Regions from separate parts of the Erwinia sp. CGal63 genome, predicted to be linked through region 2. Evidence: predicted binding sites of a transcription regulator. Region 2 holds the regulator's gene; the other holds the start of a gene.
The links. Region 2 encodes CRP, which controls carbon source genes, mostly activating them, when cyclic AMP is high. Its sites were predicted from a motif close to ATGTGANNNNNNTCACAT; they were not measured.
Positions count from the first base shown of each region.

Region 1: a site for CRP is predicted at 2,732-2,749, ahead of glpT (glycerol-3-phosphate transporter). Genes of this name have one in related genera too.

Region 1 covers NZ_JAKUMN010000010.1:22,823-28,294, forward strand. The annotation lists gene metR (HTH-type transcriptional regulator MetR) at 1-678, shown strand, start outside; gene MKZ79_RS20790 (DUF1456 family protein) at 782-1,261, shown strand; gene MKZ79_RS20795 (hypothetical protein) at 1,387-1,689, shown strand; gene MKZ79_RS20800 (carboxylate/amino acid/amine transporter) at 1,735-2,580, opposite strand; gene glpT (glycerol-3-phosphate transporter) at 2,905-4,248, shown strand; gene glpQ (glycerophosphodiester phosphodiesterase) at 4,245-5,291, shown strand; gene yigL (sugar/pyridoxal phosphate phosphatase YigL) at 5,324-5,472, opposite strand, start outside.
Region 2 covers NZ_JAKUMN010000008.1:46,082-51,553, forward strand. The annotation lists gene MKZ79_RS19365 (YheU family protein) at 1-25, shown strand, start outside; gene MKZ79_RS19370 (phosphoribulokinase) at 186-1,055, shown strand; gene crp (cAMP-activated global transcriptional regulator CRP) at 1,446-2,078, shown strand; gene MKZ79_RS19380 (YccS/YhfK family putative transporter) at 2,137-4,215, shown strand; gene argD (bifunctional acetylornithine/succinyldiaminopimelate transaminase) at 4,295-5,472, opposite strand, start outside.

The DNA.
Region 1 (5,472 bases), on a different contig from region 2:
ACCACGCTACGCATCGCCATCGAGTGTCACAGCTGCATTCAGTGGCTGACTCCGGCGCTGAATAATTTCCGTAAAAGCTGGCCGCAGGTGGTGATGGACTTTAAATCGGGCGTGACGTTCGACCCGCAGCCCGCGCTGCAGCAGGGCGAACTGGACGTGGTACTGACCTCCGACATTCTGCCGCGCAGCGGGCTCTTCTATTCGCCGATGTTCGATTTTGAGGTCAGGCTGGTGCTGGCGCCCGATCATCCGCTGGCGATGGTGGAACATATTTCGCCTGAGGATTTGGCCAGCGAAGTGCTGATGATCTATCCGGTGCAGCGCCAGCGCCTGGATATCTGGCGCCATTTTTTACAGCCTGCGGGCGTCAGTCCGGCCCTGAAAAGCGTGGACAATACGCTGCTGCTAATCCAGATGGTGTCGGCGGGCATGGGCATCGCCGCGCTGCCGCACTGGGTGGTGGAGAGCTTCGAGACTCAGGGGCTGGTGGTAACGAAAACGCTTGGCCAGGGATTATGGAGCCGTTTATACGCTGCCGTACGCGACGGTGAGCAGCGGCAACCGGTAGTAGAAGCTTTTATTCATTCCGCCCGCCAGCACGCCTGCGAGCATCTGCCGCTGGTCAGAGACGCCTCCGCGCCAGGTGCGCCGCTGCCCGCTTCGCTCAGCCATTTATAATTGCCCTGCTTATCCGCCGTCGGCTTTTTGCTGACGGTATTCCTTTATCCGGCGTCATTTGTCTCTATAATGCGGCCAACGATCCTGAACCGATGAGATTTCTATGACCAATAACGACGTTTTGCGCAGCGTGCGCTATATGCTGAATCTGAGCGATGCCCAAATGGTCACCATTCTGGCGCTGGCGGAAAGTGAAGTGAGCGAAGCGGAGATGCAAAGCTTTCTGAAAAAAGAGGATGAAGCGGGCTTTCGCGCCTGTCCGGACGTGATCATGGGCTATTTCCTGAACGGTCTGATTTTCCAGCGCCGCGGCAAGAGCGAAGATGCGCCGGAACCCTCTATTGAGCGCAAAATGACGAATAATATTATTATTAAAAAATTGCGAATCGCTTTTGATTTAAAAACTACCGATATTATCGACGTGCTTAAACTGGCTGATTTTGCCGTAGGTCAGTCTGAAATTGGCGCGATTTTCCGCAAGCCTGGTCATAAAAATTATCGCGAGTGCGGCGATCAAATTTTAAGGAATTTCCTGAAAGGAATGACATTAAAATTAAGACCTGCTCCTGCTAAAAAACAATAATTCATTTCGCAGCCTTCGGGCTGCCTTTTATTAAAAGACGTCAGAAATAATAAATCACGCCGTAAAATAAATCTTTCCGCCTTACACTTTCTTGACAATATAAAATAACGCTCATATTATCCGCGATGCTATTTACATTCCGTAAATACGTTAACCATGAAAAAGGATATATCATGAGAGAGCTTAATACTACTGAAGTTGCCGCTGTGAGTGGCGCAGGTAAGATTCAGGAAAAAGCCACTGAAATTTATGGCTCCGTATTCTCCAGCCTGTATAAAGCGTTGTCGCTGGGCAATCTGGGCTATACCGCAGAGCAGGTAAAAACTGCGGGTGAGGATCTGGGCAGCCGTATTGGCGGCGCCATTGAAACAGGCATTAATAAAATTGCCGCGAAACTAAATGAGTTTGTCACTTCCATCGCTGGTTAAGTTATAGCTTTAGCAGGGCGCGACGCGCCCTGCTAAAGCATCGCGTTATTTTATCCAGCGTCGGTGTAGCCAAAGTGAAGCAAAAATCACCGCAGCGCCAATAATAAAGCTTGGCCAGTGCGGCTGCTGCTGCCATATCGCCAGATTAACCAGCAAGCCTGCAGGAACATGCATATTGTTCATAATCCCCAGCGTGCCGGCATCCACCTGCGTCGCGCCGTAATTCCACATAAAGTAGCCCAGCCCGGACGCCACAACGCCCAGCCAGATCAGAATGCTCCACTGCAGCGTCGTGGTCGGCAGCTTTTGCGGATTGCCCCACAGAAACCAGGCGACGACCGCGACAAGCGCCGCGCCCATATAGAACCATGAGAAAGCGGTATGCTGCGGCATCGGCCGTGTTTCCTGCAGCCGCTTGTAGCCCACCATGCCGACCGCGAAGCAGAGGTTAGCCAGCTGCACCAGCAGCAGCCCGTACCAGAAGTGATCGCTGACTTTGTCGTAGCGGATAATGGCCGCGCCCGCTACCGCCAGCAGCGCGCTCAGGAGATAGCCTGAACGCACGCCGCGACCGCTCATCAGATCGTAGATCAGCGTGATATAAAGCGGCGTCATCACTGTAAACAGCAGCAACTCGGAAACGCTGAGGTAGAGATAGGCTTCAAAGCTGAACAGGTACATCACGCCCAGCTGCAGCGCGCCTACGGCCATATAGAGCAGCAGCGTTGAAAGCCGGTGGCCGCGCCAGCGCAGAAACGGCAGGAACACCACGGCGGCCAGCAGCAGACGGATCAGCACCGAGAAGACGCTGTCGACCTGGCCCGCCAGATACTCCCCTATCAAGCTGAATGAAAAGGCCCACAAAATAGTGGTGACGATCAATAAGGTCACGATAAAAATCCCTGGTAAAAAAGTCGGCACAGTGTAGCGAAAAGCCTCTGCCGATGGGGAAATATCTGGTTGACATCCGGTCACAAAAAATACAGCGACGCCAGCTTCAGTGAACGGCCTCACACTCTTCTCTTTTCGCGGCGCAGGCATAGAGAGATATCCGCCACATAATTGGTTTTGGCTGTCATAAAACTGTCATCTTTGCGTCTCTCTTCACAGCGATCGCGCTCGCTTTCTTTTAGGCTCTGCCCGCTACGGTAAATATTCTTATTTATTCCTGCACGGATTCATAAAAGAGAAAAAACATCGCCATCGGAGGCTGTTATGTTATCTGTTTTCAAACCTGCGGCGCATCGGCCGCGCGTAAGCGCCAGCGAAATCGATCCGCTTTATCGCAAGCTGCGCTGGCAAATATTTTTCGGCATTTTCTTCGGCTATGCAGCCTATTATCTGGTGCGGAAAAATTTTGCGTTAGCCATGCCCTCGCTGATTGAACAGGGATTTTCCCGCGGCGATTTAGGATTCGCGCTTTCCGGTATTTCTATTGCCTATGGCTTTTCAAAATTTATTATGGGCTCCGTTTCGGATCGCTCCAATCCTCGCGTCTTTTTACCGGCCGGATTAATACTGGCGGCGGCGGTTATGCTGTTTATGGGCTTTGTGCCCTGGGCCACCTCCAGCATTATGGTGATGTTCGTGCTGCTGTTTCTCTGCGGCTGGTTTCAGGGGATGGGCTGGCCGCCCTGCGGACGCACCATGGTGCACTGGTGGTCGCAAAAAGAGCGCGGCGGCATTGTCTCCGTCTGGAACTGCGCGCACAACGTCGGCGGCGGCATTCCGCCGCTGCTGTTTTTGCTTGGCATGTACTGGTTTAACGACTGGAAAGCATCATTTTATATGCCTGCCTTCGCCGCCATGCTGGTGGCAGTTTTCGCCTTTGCGCTGATGCGCGATACGCCGCAGTCATGCGGGCTGCCGCCGATCGAGGAGTATAAAAACGACTATCCGCCCGACTACGATAAAAGCCAGGAGGAAGAACTCACTGCGAAACAGATATTTATGCAGTATGTGCTGCCCAATAAACTGCTCTGGTATATCGCGCTGGCTAACGTATTCGTCTATCTGCTGCGCTACGGCATTCTCGACTGGTCGCCGACCTATTTAAAAGAGGTCAAACATTTCACGCTGGATAAATCCTCCTGGGCCTACTTTCTTTATGAGTATGCCGGTATTCCCGGCACGCTGCTGTGCGGCTGGATGTCCGATAAGGTGTTTAAAGGCAATCGCGGCGCCACCGGCGTCTTCTTTATGCTGCTGGTAACGCTGGCCACCGTGGTCTACTGGCTGAATCCGCCCGGCAATCCCGGCGTGGATATCGCCTGTATGATCGTTATCGGCTTTCTGATTTATGGCCCCGTAATGCTGATTGGTCTGCATGCTCTGGAGCTGGCGCCGAAGAAAGCGGCGGGCACCGCAGCGGGCTTTACCGGGCTGTTCGGCTATCTCGGCGGTTCGGTGGCCGCCAGCGCCATCGTGGGCTATACGGTGGATTATTTCGGCTGGGACGGCGGCTTTATCGTGATGATCGGCGGCGGCGTGCTGGCGGTCGTGCTGTTGGTTATCACCATGCTGAGCGAGCGCAAACATAAAAGAGAGGTGATGCAATGAATAAGCTGATAGCCCTGCTGCTGCTGGGCGCTTCACTCGGCGCGACGGCGGCTGAAACAGGCAAAATCGTTATCGCCCATCGCGGCGCCAGCGGCTACCTGCCGGAACATACTCTGCCGGCGAAAGCGATGGCCTACGCGCAGGGATCCGACTTCCTGGAGCAGGATCTGGTGATGACGAAGGACGATCAACTGATTGTGCTGCACGATCACTACCTGGATCGCGTGACGGACGTAGCGGATCGCTATCCCAATCGCGCCAGAAAAGATGGCCGTTACTACGCTATCGATTTTACGCTGGCGGAAATCAAGGGGCTGAAGTTTACCGAAGGCTTTACGCTAAAGGACGGTAAAAAAACGCAGACTTTTCCGCAGCGCTTTCCCATGGGCAAATCTGATTTTCGTATCCATACCTTTGCCGAAGAGCTTGAGTTTATTCAGGGTCTGAACCAGTCGACGGGGAAAAATATCGGCATCTACACCGAGATCAAAGCGCCCTGGTTCCACCGTCAGGAAGGCAAAGATATTTCCGCGAAGGTGCTGGATACGCTTAAGCAGTACGGCTATACCTCGAAAAGCGATCGCGTTTATCTGCAGTGCTTTGACTACAACGAGCTTAAACGGATTAAAACCGAGCTGGAACCGCAAAGAGGCATGGAGGTAAAACTGGTACAGCTGATTACCGAAACGGCGTCAAAAGAGACTCAGGAGCAGCAAAACGGCAAGTGGGTCAACTACAGCTATGACTGGATGCTGCAGCCCGGCGCGATGAAAACGCTGGCGCGCTACGTCGACGGCATCGGCCCCGATTATCATATGCTGATAGCCGCCGGATCGGACAAAGAGACGCTGCGCTTCACGCCAATGGTGAAAGAGGCGCATCAGAACGGCCTGGTGGTTCATCCTTATACGGTGCGGGCCGACCAGCTGCCCGACTGGGCGGAAAACGTCGATCGGGTCTACGACGTTCTCTATAACCAGGCGGGCGTCGACGGCCTGTTTACCGACTTTCCGGACAAGGCGGTAAACTTTTTACAACGCTAAGATTTCCGCCTCTTTACGGAGGCGGTTTTCTTTCAGACGTTGTACAGCCTGCGCAGATAGTTCGGCACGGCGTTATCCACGTTGCTGCCAATCACTTCCAGCTCCGGCAGCAGATCCTTCAGGCGCTGGTGCGAGTTGCTCATAATGCAGCCCTTGCCCGCCATGCTCAGCATCTCTTTAT
Region 2 (5,472 bases):
TATGCCAAAAGGGCAGATTCGTTAAGCGCGGCAGGCTGGCTGGCACCTGTGAATTTTTTGCGCCATCCGGCACTTTGTTGTTATTAATTAACCCTTTTTCGCGCCATCGCCGAAGGCGCGGATGATGACACGCCATAGCGAAACGTGATAACAATGGCGGAATAACGCTCACAGGAAACCCGACTATGTCCGCCAAACATCCCGTGATTGCCGTGACCGGTTCCAGCGGCGCGGGCACCACCACCACCAGCCTGGCCTTTCGCAAGATTTTTCAGCAGCTCAGCCTGCACGCGGCGGAAGTGGAAGGCGACAGCTTCCACCGTTTCACCCGGCCGGAAATGGATATGGCGATCCGCAAAGCGCGCGATATGGGCCGTCATATCAGCTACTTCGGCCCCGAAGCCAACGACTTTTCGCTGCTGGAGCAAACTTTCGCGGAATATGGCCGCAGCGGCAGCGGCCAGTCCAGAAAATACCTGCATACCTACGACGAAGCGGTACCGTGGAATCAGGTGCCCGGCACTTTTACGCCGTGGCAGCCGCTGCCGGAACCGACCGACGTGCTGTTTTACGAAGGTCTGCACGGCGGCGTAGTGACGCCGCAAAATAATGTGTCGCAGCATGTCGATCTGCTGGTTGGCGTGGTGCCGATCGTCAATCTGGAGTGGATTCAGAAACTGATCCGCGATACCAGCGAACGCGGCCACTCGCGCGAGGCGGTGATGGATTCCGTAGTGCGCTCAATGGAGGATTATATCAACTTCATTACGCCGCAGTTTTCCCGAACCCATATCAATTTTCAGCGCGTGCCGACCGTGGACACCTCCAATCCTTTCGCCGCGCGCGGCATTCCTTCGCTCGACGAAAGCTTTGTGGTGATCCATTTTCAGGCGCTGGAAAATATCGACTTCCCCTATCTGCTGGCGATGCTGCAGGGCTCTTTTATCTCCCATATCAATACGCTGGTGGTGCCGGGCGGCAAAATGGGGCTGGCGATGGAGCTGATTATGGGGCCGCTGGTCAAGCGGCTGATGGAAGGCAAAGCGATACAATAGCTTTCCGCCCGTGCACGGCCTGCCAGCACGCTGAGGATTCTCCCAAAAAAGGCCGGGATCGCCGCCGGTTCTGTAGAGGTAAGTTTAACAACTTCCTCTAATTCATTCAGTTAAGCGACTGTCAGCTTCGATCGCTAAAACGGCAGCGCGGCAGATTTCCCGCTATGCTGAAGCGAGACAACAGAAGACACTCATGCAAAGCTGTGCTACAAACAAGGCTGTATTTCGTCAGTACTCTACAGACCAGACGAAACGGGACGACATAACGAGCCCGGCGCTCGACAGAGAGCCGAATAACTTTCCTGCATGGGAAGCGCTTGACTATTTCAACGCCTGTCAGGGAACTCTGCCCCTGTATTTAGGCAAGATAACAACAGAGGATAACAGCGAATGGTTCTCGGCAAACCGCAAACAGACCCGACACTTGAATGGTTCCTGTCACATTGCCATATTCATAAGTATCCATCCAAAAGCACGCTGATCCACCAGGGCGAGAAAGCGGAAACCCTTTACTACATCGTCAAAGGCGCGGTAGCGGTGCTGATCAAGGATGAAGAAGGCAAAGAGATGATCCTGTCTTACCTTAATCAGGGCGATTTTATCGGCGAGCTTGGCCTGTTCGAAGAGGGTCAGGAGCGCAGCGCCTGGGTGCGCGCAAAAACGGCCTGCGAAGTGGCAGAAATTTCCTATAAGAAGTTTCGCCAGCTGATTCAGGTTAACCCGGAAATCCTGATGCGTCTCTCTTCGCAGATGGCGCGCCGTCTGCAGGTCACCTCCGAGAAAGTAGGCAATTTAGCTTTCCTTGACGTGACGGGCCGCATCGCGCAAACGCTGTTGAACCTGGCTAAACAGCCGGACGCCATGACCCATCCGGACGGGATGCAGATCAAAATCACCCGTCAGGAGATCGGTCAGATCGTCGGCTGCTCGCGCGAAACCGTTGGCCGTATCCTGAAGATGCTGGAAGATCAGAACCTGATCTCGGCGCACGGCAAAACCATCGTGGTCTACGGCACACGCTAAGCCGCTCTGTTTGTATGGCGCAACGATGCTGTTGCGCCTTTTCAGCCGGTACAGAGTGATGTGGCGCCGAATCATCTATCATCCCGAAGTCAATTACGCCCTGCGGCAAACGCTGGTGCTTTGCCTGCCTGTCGCCGTCGGCTGGCTGCTGGGCAATCTGCAAAACGGCCTGCTGTTCTCGCTGGTGCCGGCCTGCTGCAATATCGCCGGTCTGGATACGCCGCATAAACGCTTCTTTAAACGCCTGCTAATCGGCGGCGGCCTCTTCGCCTTCAGCAGCTTTCTGGTGCAGTATCTGGGCGACTACGCCGTTCCGCTGCCCGTTATCCTCTTCTCTATGGCCATGCTGCTGGGCGTCACTGGCGAAATCAGTCCGCTGCACGGCAGGCTGCTGCCCGGCGCGCTGATCGCCGGCATATTCACGCTGAGCCTGGCCGGACGCATGCCCATCTGGCAGCCGCCGTCGCTCTATATTCTGGGCACGGTCTGGTACGGCCTGTTTAACTGGTTCTGGTTCTGGCTGTGGAAAGAGCAGCCGATGCGGGAGACGCTGAGCCTGCTCTATCGCGAGCTGGCCGACTACTGCGAAGCGAAATATACCCTGCTGACGCAGCTCGCCGATCCGGAAAAAGCGCTGCCGCCGCTGCTGGCGCGCCAGCAGAAAGCGGTCGATTTGATCAACACCTGCTATCAGCAGATGCATATGCTCGCCGCGAGCAACGATAATCATCACAAACGACTGACCCGCGCGTTTCAGGTGGCGCTGGATTTACAGGAGCATATCGCCGTTAGCCTGCACCAGCCGGAAGAGGTGCAGAAGCTGGTGGAGCAGAGCCATGCCGAAGCGGTGATCCGCTGGAACGCGCAAACCATCGCCGCCAGGCTGCGCGAGCTGGCGGACGATATCCTTTATCACCGCCTGCCTGAACGATTCAGCATGGAGAAGCCGCTTCAGGCGCTGGAGAAAATTGCCCGCCAGCATCCCGCCAATCCGGTCGGCAACTTTTGCGCCTGGCACTTCAGCCGCATCGCGCGCGTGCTGCGCACCCAGCGTCCGCTCTATCAGCGCGATCTGATGGCGGATCGGCAAAAACGCCTGCCGCTGCTGCCCGCTATCAAAAGCTATCTGTCGCTGAAATCCGCCGCGCTGCGTACCGCAGGTCGCTTTGCGGTGATGCTCGCTTTCGCCAGTTCGCTGGCGCTGTTCTTTAATCTTCCCAAGCCTTACTGGATTCTGATGACGGTGATGTTCGTCAGCCAGAACGGCTACAGCGCAACCAGAGTGCGCATCCAGCACCGCGCGCTGGGTACCCTGGCCGGTCTGGTGATAGCCGCGCTCACGCTGCGTTTTCAGGTGCCGGAATCGGCGGTGCTGCTGGTGATGCTGACGCTGACGCTGGCGGGTTATCTGGTAATCCGCAAATACTACGGGCTGGCGACGATTGGCTTTACCGTCACGGCGGTTTATTCGCTGCAGCTGCTGTCGCTGAACGGCGCCGATTTCCTGCTGCCGCGCCTGCTGGATACGCTGATGGGCTGCCTGATCGCTTTCGGCGGCATGGTCTGGCTGTGGCCGCAATGGCAAAGCGGCCTGCTGCGACAAAATGCCCATGACGCGCTGGAAACCTATCAGGAAGCGCTGCAGAAGCTGCTGGGCGACGAGCAGGATCCGCAAAAGCTCGCCTGGCAGCGTATGCGCGTCAACCAGGCGCATAACGCGCTGTTCAACTCGCTGAATCAGGCGATGCAGGAGCCAGGCTTCAATGCCAGCTATCTGGCGGATATGAAACTGTGGGTTACGCATAGCCAGTTTATCGTCGAGCATATCAACGCCATGACCATTCTGGCGCGCGAACATACCATGCTGACGCCGCAGCTGGCCGAGCGCTACCTGCAGGCGTGCGAGATAGCGCTGCAGCGCTGTCAGCAGCGGCTGGAGTATGACGGCCCAAGCTCAGAGAGCAACGTGCTGGATACGCAGGTAGAGTTTCATCGCGGCGCCACGACGATCCTGGAAAGGCATGTAAAAAGGATCCTGAGCCATCTGGCGGTGATGCACACCATCTCTTCGCTGGCCTGGAGCAACCGGCCTCATCATGGCCGCTGGCTGTCGCGACATCTGCGAAAATCGGCGTAGGTGCGCCTTTCAGGATGTAAGAGGGGTTGGGATGCGGCCCTGAAGTAAAACCGGAAGCGAGCGGCTTCCGGCTTTTACCTTAAGCCAGCACTTTTTTCACGGCGGCGGCGAAGCGGCTCATGCCCTCTTCGATGTCGGTCGGCTCAATCACCAGCGACGGCACGAAGCGGATGACATCCGTACCGGCATTCAGGATCATCACGCCTTCCGCCGCGGCGGCGTTGAGAATATCGCGAGCTTTGCCCGCATGTTGCGGCTTCAGCGCCGCGCCGATCAGCAGGCCTTTGCCGCGAATATCGCTGAACAGATCCAGCTGCGCATCCAGCGCTTTCAGCGCGACGACAAACTGTTCGCGACGCGCTTCCACGCCGTTAAGCACTTCCGGCGTATTGATGATATCTAACGCTGCTTCCGCCACCGCGCACGCCAGCGGATTGCCGCCGTAGGTGGTGCCGTGGACGCCTGGCGCCATGACCGAGGCGATCTCGTTGCTGGTCAGCATGGCGCTGACCGGGAAGCCGCCGCCCAGCGCTTTGGCCGAGGTCAGGATATCGGGCCGTACGCCGTAATGCTCATACGCAAAAAGCTTGCCGCTGCGGCCCATGCCGCTCTGCACCTCATCCAGCACCAGCAGCGCCTGGTGTTTGTCGCACAGCTCGCGCAACCCTTGCATAAACTCCTGAGTAGCGGGCATCACGCCGCCTTCGCCCTGAACCGGCTCCACGACAATAGCGCAGGTGTGATCGTCGATAACCGCTTTCACCGCGTTGAGGTCGTTAAAAGGCACGTGAACGATATCGGCCGGTTTCGGGCCGAAGCCGTCAGAGTATTTCGGCTGGCCGCCTACGGAGACGGTAAACAGCGTCCGACCGTGGAAAGCGTTATGAAAGGCGATGATTTTGCTTTTAAACGGCGAATGACGTTTGGTGGCATAGTAACGGGCCAGCTTAAACGCCGCCTCGTTGGCTTCCGCGCCGGAGTTGGCAAAGAACACGCGTTCAGCGAAGGTGGCGGCAATCAGCTTGCTGGCAAGGCGCAGCGCGGGCTCGTTGGTGAAAACGTTGCTGGTATGCCACAGGGTTTCGCCCTGGGTTTTCAGCGCTTCCACCAGCGCCGGGTGGCAGTGTCCCAGCGCGGTAACGGCGATGCCGCCGGAAAAATCGATATACTCTTTGCCCTGCTGATCCCAGACGCGGCTGCCTTTTCCTTTGACCGGCACAAACTGCGCTGGTGCATAAACAGGCAAAATCACTTCGT